One region of the Actinoallomurus sp. NBC_01490 genome, then DNA from elsewhere that is predicted to be linked to it. Evidence: riboswitches for the same ligand, from Rfam matches in the RefSeq annotation. Region 1 holds a riboswitch; the other holds the start of a gene.

Region 1 (5,660 bases):
CAGGCTTGGCGGCCCTCGCGGTCACCGCCACTCTGCTCGCGCCCGTGCCCAGTGCCGACGCCGCGCCCAAGCCCTCGGTCGCCGCGACGAAGAAGAAGCTGGCGAAGCTCAACAGTCAGGTCGACAAGCTCGTCGACAAGTACAACAAGGCCAAAACCCAGCTCGACGCGGCCAAGAAGGAACTGAAGGCTCTGAACGGCCAGGTCACCGCCGAGGAACGCACGTACAAGAGCATGCACACGCGGGTGGCGCAGATCGCGGCGGCGGCCTACAAGAACGGGACTCTGGACTACACCACGTCCCTGCTGGCCGCGCAGGATCCGAACGCCGCGCTGAGCCAGATGTCGGCGTTCACCCAGCTGTCCAGCAGCCGAAGCCAGGAGCTCAAGGCGTTCGTCAACTCGGCCCAGCGCCTCCGCCGCGAGCAGGCCATGGCGCAGTACGCCCTCCAGGTCGTCAAGAAGCACACCGAGAGCGTGAAGAAGCAGAAGACGACCGTTGAGAAGGCGATCAACCAGCAGAAGGAGCTCCTACGCGAAGCCGGAGTGCTGGGTGGCCCTGGAGGTCCGATCGGCGGAACCTACACCGGTCCCGCCTCGGGCCCGCCGCGTAAGGCCCTCGAATACGCCTATGCCCAGCTCGGCAAGCCCTACATCTACGGCGGCACCGGCCCGAAGGGCTATGACTGCTCCGGCCTGACCATGATGTCCTGGCGCGCCGCCGGCGTCAGCCTCCCCCGCGTCGTCCCCGACCAGTACGCCGCCACCCGCCACGTCGCCAAATCGGACCTGCAGCCCGGCGACCTGGTCTACTTCGACAACCTCGGCCACGAGGGCATGTACGTCGGCGGTGGCAGGTTCATCCACGCCCCCCACACCGGCAGCGTCGTGAAGTTCGACAGCATGTCCAACCCCTGGTACGTCTCGCACTACGTGGGCGCCAGCCGGCCCTGACAGATCTCGCACAGACGGCCCGGCGAGCCGGCTCGTCTCATCCGACCGCAGCGACGGCGGGTACGAACACCGACACGACGATCCGGCCGCCTCGGCCATGCCCCTCGCCGAGCGCGTCGAAGGTGAAGTGCTCCATCGGCAGCAGGTGAGTGCCGCCGATCGTGACGGGCCTGCGCACCTCGTACACCGCCGGCCAGGGACACCGGTAGAAGCATCCGAGCCGCTCGCCGGCCCGGTCGGTGGCGAAGACGATCGCGCCCGTCCGGAGCGCCGCGTCGATCTGCGCCTGGACCCGGACGGTCGCCCCCGGCCACGGGTCCGCGGCCCACATCTTCTCGACCGCCGCGCGCGCCGATGGACGTGAGCGCCACAGTGTGCGCCGACCCGGATCGGTGAGAGACCAGATGTCGATCCTCGACGGGCCGCGGGCGACGAGCGAGACCACGGTGGTGGGGTCTCGGGCGTCGAGCAGGGCGGGCATCGCGGCGACCTGGCCGAAGAGGAACAGCATCCGGAGCGCGTACCGCAGATAGGCGGCGGTCATCGCCGACCATGACGGTTCATCGAGGTCCGGCTGCTCCGTGTACTCGATCGCCGCGGCGGCGTTGTCGAGTAGCCAGTGAAGCCAGAACAGATCCTCCTCATCCCTGACCGGCGCCCGGACATGGTCCGCCAGGGTGGAGCCGCCCCGTGCGTGAACCGCCCGGAGGGCCGCCGCCATCGCGGTCGACAGTGGATAAGGACCGTACGTCCGGTTCGGCCACCCCGGTGGCTCGGCCGGAAGGTGCACCTGCTCCTCGATCCGGTACGAGGCGTCGGCCGCGGCGGGGCCGGCCTGAGACATCCAGCGGCTCGCCGGACCCAGGAACGCCAGTATCCGAGCCGACGCCTCGGGGCGTACGGCGCCGAGAGTGCGAACCCGCACCGCATCGAGCAAGTGCTCCCCGACCATCTGCAGGACGTAGGCGTTCCAGACCGCCAGCAGCCGCCCCGCGAAGTCAGGCGGGAACCGACGCGGTGCCGTACGCCCACGGAGAAGTTCACGGCGCAGGCGCTCCGCGTCATCCAGCTCCCGGCGGACGAGCCGCCCCGCGGACCGGTACTCCTCGAAGGTCCGCAGGGGCAACCCGCCCTCCAGGGGCCGGACCGCGCGGATCGGCGCGGCGGACGGTTTCCTGCCCACCCGGCTCCTACATACCGGCCATCGCGGACGCGCGCTCCGACGGGCGAGCGCTCGCCATCACCGAGTGCATCGAGTCCCAGAACGCCAGTTCCTCATCCTCCTCCAGGGCGGAGATCCTCCCCCAGAACTCGCGATCTTCCGCTTGGGCCGCCGCCTCGGCCGTGAAGGCCGGCATCACCGCCGTACCGACGTCGGCCTCGTCGAGGTGCGCCGGAGTCATCTCGGCGGGGAGCTCCACCGGCCTGCGGTGGTGCTTCCCGCGCTTGCGGAGCTGAACGCCGGACGCGGGGACCGGCACCTTCACCCTGGACCTGGCGATCGCCAGCGTGGCCGTGCCGAACACCACGACGGCCAGCAGCCCGGTCAGCATCCCGCTCTGGTCGACCAACGGCTGCTCCGGCGCCGCGTGAGAAGTCTGCGCCACCTGCTGCTGCGCCCCGACGTCCCCGACGATCTCCCGCGGCGACAGCGCCGGTGCCGAGTGCTTCGGCTGGTACTTCTGCTCCGTCCCCGGTACGGGCTTGCCCTTCACCTTGACCTTGGCGGGATAGCCGAAGCCGACGACCTGGCTGACATCGCGATCGGCGCGTCCGAGCTTGTTGTTGTGGTTCGCCTCGATGGTGGTGAGCTTATCGCCGTGGACCTTCTCCACGATCCCGACGTGTTCGATGTCGCCGATGCTCTTGCCGCCCGAGAAGGAGAAGAACACGATGGCGCCCGGCTCGGGGTTGTGGCCCCACGCGTGGTGCTTCTGGAACCAGCTCGCGTGATCAGGCGTGGAGGCGAACTCCCCCGTCCAGTCCTCGACGCCCGCCTTGTCGGCGGCCCAGGCGAGGAACATGTCACACCACGGTGCGGTGTCGTAGCCGCCGCCGTGGGCGACGTGCTCGCCGTACCAGTTCCCGTACTTGGTGTAGCCGCTGCTCTTTTCGCTGTAACCGAGTTCGGTCCTGGCGATGTGCAGCAGCTTCTGGCCTACCGGATCCATATCTCTCCCTAACCCGCCGACCGGGTTAGCTGACGGGTTCGGGCCAGGAGAAGCCCTACCGCACACGGCGGATTCACCCCAAAGACATGGGTCCCCGGCTCCAACGACGCTGGCGGCGCCACCGGATTAGGCGTCCGGGCCCCGCCTTCGGATGAAGACATGACACAGCCCGGCTACGACGCAACGTAGTAGAGACCGTAATCAAACACAACATCAGCCCCAAATGCGACATTCGCTAACTCCCAGCACGGAACACTCATCTGGCCCGGATCCTGTACGCGGTGGGGCAAAGGAACAGGCGGTGTGCGAGGTGACACCACAGCTGCTCCTACGGAGATTAGGAGATCGCGGCGGGTCAGGCCGTCTCGGCCGTGGAATGAGCGTGGGCGTGCACCAGGCCCGCCGCCGGAACCGCGGCCCGTACGCTCTCCTCGACGGAGGCGTTGATCCGATCCGCGTCGGCGAGGTTGAGACCGTCGCCGAGACCGGTTTCGACCTCGAGCGCCAGCGTGCGGCCCATCCAGCGTCCGCGGACCTCGGCCGACCGCACTCCGGGCACCCGCGCGGCCGCGGCCTTGGCGGCGTCAAGGTCATCGGGGTCGACGCCGTCCATCAGGCGGTGGACCATCTCTCGGGTGACCTCCACGCCGACATGGCAGATGAACAATGTGACGGCGAAGCCGGCGATCGGGTCGCCCCACCGGTATCCGGCGATGACGAGCGCCAGCCCGATCAGCGCTCCGACGGAGGAGATGGCGTCCAGCCACGAGTGCTTGGCGTCGGCGATCAACGTCGCGGACCGGATACGCCGCCCGACCTTCAGCTTGTAGCGGGCCACCAGCTGGTTGCCAACAATGCCGACGGCCGCACCGGCCATGCCGACGGCCGGATGACTCGTGGGCGCCGCGTCGAGCAGCTTCCGCACGCTCTCGTACCCGGCGAACAGCGCACTGAGCCAGATCACCAGCGCCACACCCAGCCCGGACAGGTCCTCGGCACGCTCATACCCGTACGGATAGCGGGCGGTCGGGGGCCGACGTGAGATCCAGAACCCGGCGAACACCACCGCCGAGGTGGACACATCGGACAGGTTGTGCAGCGCGTCACCGAGCAGGGCGACCGATCCGGTCACCATGGCCAGGGCCAGTTCCACCACCGCGGTGATCGCGAGCCCGGCCGCCGACACCGCCATGGCGCGGTTGGCCGCACGCCGGTCGGCGGCGTCGTCTCGTACGGTCTCCAGCATGCTCATGACAGGGCGGCTCCCCCGGGGTCTCTCCGACGTGCCCGGCCATTATAGGAGAATATGTGAATACCTGTTCACCTGTTGACACGCGGTAGCATCGCCGTCATGGGACACGGCGTGGACGGGCGAACGACCCCCGCCGCCCAGATCGACCTTCAAACCGCCAAGACGGTCGCCGAGACGATGCAGGCCCTCGCCACACCGAGCCGGCTGCTCATCATGGCCCGGCTCCGCCAAGGGCCCTGCCCGGTCGGCGAACTCGCCGACGCGGTCGGCATGGAACGCTCTGCGGTCTCACACCAGCTCCGCCACCTGCGCCACCTCGGCCTCGTCACCGGCGACCGGCAAGGGCGCAGCATCGTCTACCGCCTCTACGACGACCACGTCGCCGCCCTGCTCGACGAGGCCGTCTACCACATCGAACACCGCCGACTCGGCGCGACCGACCAGCCCCCGGCGGCGAACCTGACCGGGTGACCACCACCCGCGACCGCTCCTGCGAGCGCAGCTCCGACGGGGCCGGCCCGCTGCGGCGGGCGACCCGGCGATGTCGGGCAACTCGACCATGGCCCTCCCGTTGACTTGAACTAAGCTTCAAGTGCCAGCCTTGCCGTCATGACAGATGTACTGCTCGTAGCACGCGACGGCGGCGGCACCGCGTCGGCCGAGATCCGGGTGGCGCGACGCCTGGTCGCGCACGGCCACCGGGTGCGGGTCGCGGGGTCGCCGACCATCGCTCACCTGGCATCCGGACTGGACTTCCATCCCATCGAGGACACTGAACCGACACCGCTCGCCGAGCACCTGAGCGACCGGCTCGACGGTGCCGACATCGTGGTGGCGGACTGTATGTTGCACGGCGCGCTGATCGCCGCCACCGTCGGCGGCGTACCGTCCGCCGCGCTGATGCCGACCGTCTACCTGGCCGACCGGCGGGTCGGCTCCACGATGGCCGCGCAGCCGAAGTGGGGACGGGTCCGGACCGCGATCAACGACGCCCGTCGTGGTTTCGGCCTCCCCGAGGTCGCCTCGGTCACCGACCAGATCCTGGCCGCCGACCGGGTCCTCGTGCTCACCAGCCGGGCTTTCGAACTGCCGGACGTACGGCCGCCGGCCCACGTCACCTACGTCGGCCCGCAACTCGACGACACCCCGCCCGGCGACTGGCGGCCACAGTGGACGGACAGACCGCTGGTGCTCGTGAGTTTGAGCACCAGCGACCAGGGCCAGGCCGAGCTGCTGCACCGGCTGCTGGCCGCGCTCGGGCAACTGCCGGTACGCGCACTGGTC
Region 2 (5,660 bases), 3.2 Mb from region 1:
CGTGGCCGACCTGGACGCCGCGGACGCCGGTACGGCGGTCATGCCCGTCCTGTCCGCGGAGGCCGCCGCGCTGGCCGAGGACAAGGAGTTCTGGGGCAAGATCACCGAGCTGGAGGAGGACGTCGAGCTGGCGTTCTGGAACACCCTCCACGCCGCGGTCTCCCAGCCCAGCTCCGAAGAGTCGCTCAACGTCTGAGAGCGGGCTCTGAAGCCCGAGCCGGCCCTCCCCGCCCGTGGGAGGGCCCTCGGTCATCGCCCGGGCCCTCTTCTCCGAGCCCCGGCACTGCCGCTTTCCCCGGTCCCGCACCGAGCCGGACGTCCGATCTCAACGGTCGGCTCGGCACGTGGACCCGTTGCAGGCCGACCCTGCCCCTGGAGCGCGATCTCGCGCTCGGTCGGCCTGCGCCGGCGGCCTCCCCGTCTCCGCCTGTTCTCCCTCGCGCGCTTGACCCTGACGCCGGGGTCAACGTTTAGCGTCGTCGCGACACCGCCCGGCACGGCCGAGCGGACCCAGAGACGACAAGGACGGGCAGGATATGACGAAGACGTCACTCCACGGTCAGAGCGTGATCGTGACCGGTGGCGGCACCGGGATCGGCCGGGCAACGGCGCATCAGTTCGCACGTGAGGGTGCCCAGGTGCTCGTCGTGGGCCGAAACGCGGAGAACCTCGACCGGACCGCCGAAGGACGACCCGGCATCCGTACGTTCGCCGCCGACGTCGCGGCACCCGAGGCGCCCGCCCGGATCGTGACCGCTGCGGTCGAGGCGTTCGGGCGGCTTGACGTCCTGGTGAACAACGCCGCCATCACCCGGCCGGCGCCGCTCGGCACGATCGACCGGGACGTCGCGCGGCAGCAGCTCGACACGAACCTCATCGGCCCGCTGATGCTCACTCAGGCCGCCCTGCCCCGGCTGGAGGACGGAGGCGGCACGATCGTCAACATCACCGCCAACGGCCCAGGGCGCGCCTTCCCGGGCAACTCCGTCTACGGGTCCACGAAAGTGGCCCTGGACTTCCTGACCCACACCTGGGCCGTCGAGCTGTCTCCTCGGAACATCCGGGTCGTCTCGGTCGCTCCTGGGATCACGCAGACACCCGTGCTGACGCACGCCGGGTTCACCCCTGAGGAGATCGCCGCGAGCCGCGACGAGATGCTCGCCCGCGTCCCGCTCGGGCGCCCCGCACGGCCCGAGGAGATCGCCTGGTGGATCGTGAACGTCGCGCGCCCCGAGGCCGGCTACCTGACCGGTTCGGTGATCCGCGTCGACGGCGGGATCAACATCGCATGAGGGGCGTTCACCCGAAAGGTAATCTCCGACCGTGTTGATCGGCGAACTGGCCCGGGAGGCGGGAACCACCGTCCGTGCCCTGCGCTACTACGAACAACAGGGCCTGCTACACCCCCGGCGTACGGCGAACCGGTACCGGGACTACGGTGAGAACTCCATCCTGCGGGTCCGCAACATCCGGCTGCTGCTCTCGCTCGGCTTCACCGCCGAGGACCTCCACGCGTTCCTGCCCTGCCTCGACCAGGACATCGAGGCGAACCGGTGCCCGGGGAGCGCTTCGGTCATCGCGGGCAAGCTCGCCGAGCTCGAGGAGAAGATCACCGCGCTGGCCGAGATACGGGACCGTCTGAGCGTGTTCCTCGACCGCGTCAACGGCGGTTGCGACAGGGACGGGCTCTGACTGTACGCCGCCCGCACGGGCCGCCGGGGCGTTCGCCGAGAGATCGGTGTACATCCCGCCTTTCGCGGCCGGGCTTCGCTTTGCACTAGGCGGAAAGGGCCAGAGCGGCATCACCCACAGTGACCATCCTTGAAGACGCCAGGCCATCTCCGCATGTTCCGGTTGGCCATCACGTCACGGTCCGTTAATGTCCCACGGTGTCACCGGCCGGTTCCCGGCCGGACCGCCGAGTCGCCTCGCGCGCAAGCCAGCGCGCCGGGCGAGCCGGGGACCCACTCACGGAGCGCCTCACGGGACTCTCTCCCATCGCGCTCGGTCCCGGGGTGAATCCGTAACCGGTAGGGCTTCTCCTTGGCCCGAACCCGTCAGCTAACCCGGTAGGCGGCCCAGGAGAAATGAGGAGCACCTGAATGGAGCCTTCGCGAACCGCGAAAGCGCATCATAGGCCGCACCGCAGCCGCAACACCGTGGTCGCCGGCATTCTTCTCACCGGCGGACTGATCCTGCCGTCGCCGTCGGCCGAGGCGAAACCGGCACCCCGGATCGACGCGCTCCGGCAGCAGGCCGACCAGCTGAACACCCAGCTCGAACAGCTCACCGAGCAGTACGACGGGCTGCGCGTCCGGCTTCGGCAGGCCCAGCGCGCCAGCACGATCGCCAAGGCGACCTCGCAGCGCGAGACCAAGGCCCTCAAGGCCATCCAGCAGCGTGTGGGCCGGCTGGCCGCGCTGCGCTACATGCACAGCGCGCCCGACGAGGCGCCGGCGCTGTTCTCCGCCAAAGACCCGCAGGCGCTGCTGGACCAGGCCGCGACCCTGCACTTCTTCACCCAGCAGGACGACACCCAGGTCCGCCAGCTCACCCAGGCGATCCAGAACGCCGAGCGTGCCTGGCAGAACGCCCGTGACCGGGCTTCACGGTCGGCGCTGCTCAAGACGCAGCTCGCGCAGAAGAAGGCGACGATCGGCAAGACGCTCGACAAGCTGCGCAGGCCGCTGCTCAAGGACGCCGTCGAGCGTGCCGAGCGCGGCGAGAGCGTGCCGGAGATCCCGGGCGGGTCCACCAAGGCCATCGGCGCCGTACGCGCGGCGCTCACGCAGCTGGGCGTCCCGTACGTCTGGGGCGGCGCCACGCCCGGGAAGGGGTTCGACTGCTCCGGCCTGACCATGTGGGCGTACAAGCAGGTCGGGGTGAACCTCCCGCACTACGGCGGCGACCAGTGGAACGCCGGCGTCCACGTCTCACGGAGCCAGCTCCAGCCCGGCGACCTGGTGTTCTTCTACTCCGACATCCACCACATGGGGATGTACCTGGGAGACGGGAAGTTCATCCACGCGCCCCACACCGGCGATCACGTACGGGTCGCCGACCTGGCCACCCGCCCGTTCGCCGGAGCCGTGCGCATCGTCTGATCGACGTAAGCGCCGTCTTGAGAGACGTACGCATCGCCTGACCGGCGCACGCGCCGTATGAGTCGAGGGGCCCCGGGCGCGGGGCCCCTCGCTCACTTCGTCGTGCGGTACATCTCCGCGACCATGAACGCCAGGTCGAGCGCCTGGCTGCGGTTGAGGCGCGGGTCGCAGGCGGTCTCGTACCGCTGGTGAAGGTCGTCTTCGACGATCTCGTGGCCGCCACCCACGCACTCGGTGACGTCGTCGCCGGTGAACTCCAGGTGGACGCCGCCCGGGTGGGTGCCCAGCGACCGGTGGACGTCGAAGAAGCCCTCCACCTCGGCCACGACGTCGTCGAACCGGCGGGTCTTGTAGCCGCTCTCCGCCTCGAACGTGTTGCCGTGCATCGGGTCGCAGATCCACGCGACCTGCGCCCCGCTCGCGGTGACCTTCTCCACCAGCGGCGGCAGCGCCTCGCGTACGCGGCCGGCGCCCATGCGGATCACGAACGTCAGGCGGCCCGGCTCGCGCTCGGGGTCGAGCTTGTCGATGAGCGCCAGGGCGTCCTCGGCGCTGGTCGTCGGGCCGAGCTTGACCCCGATCGGGTTGCGGATGCGCCGCATGAACTCCACGTGCGCGCCGTCGAGCTGCCGGGTGCGCTCGCCGATCCACAGGAAGTGCCCGGACACGTCGTACGGCAGGCCGGAGCGCGAGTCGATGCGGGTCAGCGCCCGCTCGTAGTCGAGGATCAGCGCCTCGTGGCTGGAGTAGAGCTGGACGCGGTGGAACTCCTCCGGGTCGGCGCCGGCCGCGTGCATGAACGCCAGCGCCCGGTCGATCTCGCCCGCGAGCCGCTCGTAGCGGCGCCCGGCCGGGCTGTTCGCCACGAAGTCCTGGTTCCACGCGTGGACCTGGCGCAGGTCGGCGTACCCGCCCTGGGTGAAGGCGCGGCAGAGGTTCAACGTCACCGCGGCGGCGTGGTAGGCCCGCAGCAGGCGTCCCGGGTCCGGCGTGCGGTCCTCGGCGGTGAAGCCGAAGCCGTTGACCATGTCGCCGCGGTACGCGGGAAGCTCGACGCCGTCCCGGACCTCGACCGGCTTCGACCGCGGCTTGGCGAACTGGCCCGCCATCCGGCCGATCTTCACGACCGGCACGCTCGCGGCGTACGTCAGGACCACCGACATCTGGAGCAGGGTCTTGAGCTTGTTGCGCACGTCGTCGGCGGTGGCGCCGGAGAACGTCTCCGCGCAGTCGCCGCCCTGCAGCACGAACGCCTCGCCCCGCGCCACGGCGGCGAGCTGCGCGCGGAGCTGGTCGCACTCGCCCGCGAACACGAGCGGCGGAAGCTTGGCGAGCTGGTCGGCGACGACGCGCACCTGAGCGGGGTCGGGCCAGTCGGGCTGCTGGGCCGCGGGAAGATCGCGCCAGGAGTCAAGGAGGTCCACGGGCACCTAGGGTATCGACCATTACGCCATGCCCGGGCAGCCGGCCGCCCACGACGCGGCGCCCTTGCCCGGTCTTGGGGAGACCCATACGTTCCAGGCCGCCGTCCCGGCCCCTCGGTAGGGTCGAGGGCGACTTACAGCCGGGGACAGCGACGGTCAGGGGGCACGATGGGCGCAAGTGACGATCTCGGGCAAGCCGGGAGTGTGCGTGAGTGGCTGCGGGGTCTGGAGGTGTTCGCCGGCCCGCTGGCGGACTTCGATCCCGCCGGCGCCCCGGCCGAGCCGGTCGAGCTGTTCCTCGGCTGGCTGACAGAGGCGGTCGAGGCCGGTGTGCCCGATGCGCACGCCATGACGCTGTCGACCGTCGGCGAGGACGGCGGCCCCGACGCCCGGGTTCTCATCCTCAAGAACGTGGACGCCGACGGCTGGCAGTTCGCGGTGCACGCCGGCAGTCCCAAGGGCCGTCAGCTGGCGGATCTGCCCCGCGCGGCGCTCACCTTCTACTGGCCCCCGCAAGGCCGCCAGGTACGGGTGCGGGGCACCGTGGAGCCCGCGTCTCCCGAGCAGAGTGCCGCCGATCTGCTGGCCCGTGCGCCCTCCGCCCGCGCCGAGGCGCTGCTGGGCCGGCAGAGCAGCCATCTGGAGAGCGCCGGAGAGCGCGACCGCGCCTTCCGCGCGGCGCTGGCCCGGATCGAGTCGGACCCCGCCCTGATCAGCACGGAGTGGACGCTCTACACCCTCGTTCCGATCGCGATCGAGTTCTGGCAGGCCGACAAGGACCGCGTTCACACCCGGCTGCGTTACGAACGCCCCGATCGTCACAGCCCATGGGAACGCCACATGTTGTGGCCGTAGTTTCCTTCCCGCCGGTCCGGTTTCGGGCCGGATCGCAGTTGATCGCCTTCATCACGGGCGCGGCCCGCGTCTGCGATGATGGGCCGACTCCCCGCAGACAGCCGACGACGCATGAGGTTCTGACATGAGCACCACCAGCCGCGCCTACGACATCTGGCTCCGTAAGCCGGAAGAGGCCCAGCAGCTCCTGGAGTCGAAGCGGGCCGATCTCGAAGGCGACGGGCTGTCGCTGCTGTCGTGGCTCGTCCTCACCAACGAGCGCGACGACCGGAAGACC

What was found. A riboswitch is a leader RNA that binds a small molecule or an ion and turns the genes downstream of it on or off. The one in region 1 is predicted to bind cyclic di-AMP.
Region 2: another riboswitch for cyclic di-AMP. It lies ahead of OG417_RS36645 (C40 family peptidase); the one in region 1 lies ahead of OG417_RS51360 (CHAP domain-containing protein).

What each region holds. Positions count from the first base shown of each region.
Region 1 covers NZ_CP109433.1:11,123,973-11,129,632, forward strand. The annotation lists gene OG417_RS51350 (C40 family peptidase) at 6-953, shown strand; gene OG417_RS51355 (hypothetical protein) at 991-2,136, opposite strand; gene OG417_RS51360 (CHAP domain-containing protein) at 2,144-3,124, opposite strand; cyclic di-AMP (ydaO/yuaA leader) riboswitch at 3,124-3,267, opposite strand; gene OG417_RS51365 (cation diffusion facilitator family transporter) at 3,480-4,376, opposite strand; gene OG417_RS51370 (ArsR/SmtB family transcription factor) at 4,476-4,847, shown strand; gene OG417_RS51375 (glycosyltransferase) at 4,986-5,660, shown strand, end outside.
Region 2 covers NZ_CP109433.1:7,954,132-7,959,791, forward strand. The annotation lists gene OG417_RS36630 (CHAP domain-containing protein) at 1-196, shown strand, start outside; gene OG417_RS36635 (SDR family NAD(P)-dependent oxidoreductase) at 537-1,292, shown strand; gene OG417_RS36640 (MerR family transcriptional regulator) at 1,324-1,692, shown strand; cyclic di-AMP (ydaO/yuaA leader) riboswitch at 1,936-2,091, shown strand; gene OG417_RS36645 (C40 family peptidase) at 2,103-3,104, shown strand; gene OG417_RS36650 (class II 3-deoxy-7-phosphoheptulonate synthase) at 3,197-4,528, opposite strand; gene OG417_RS36655 (pyridoxine/pyridoxamine 5'-phosphate oxidase) at 4,697-5,383, shown strand; gene OG417_RS36660 (tetratricopeptide repeat protein) at 5,508-5,660, shown strand, end outside.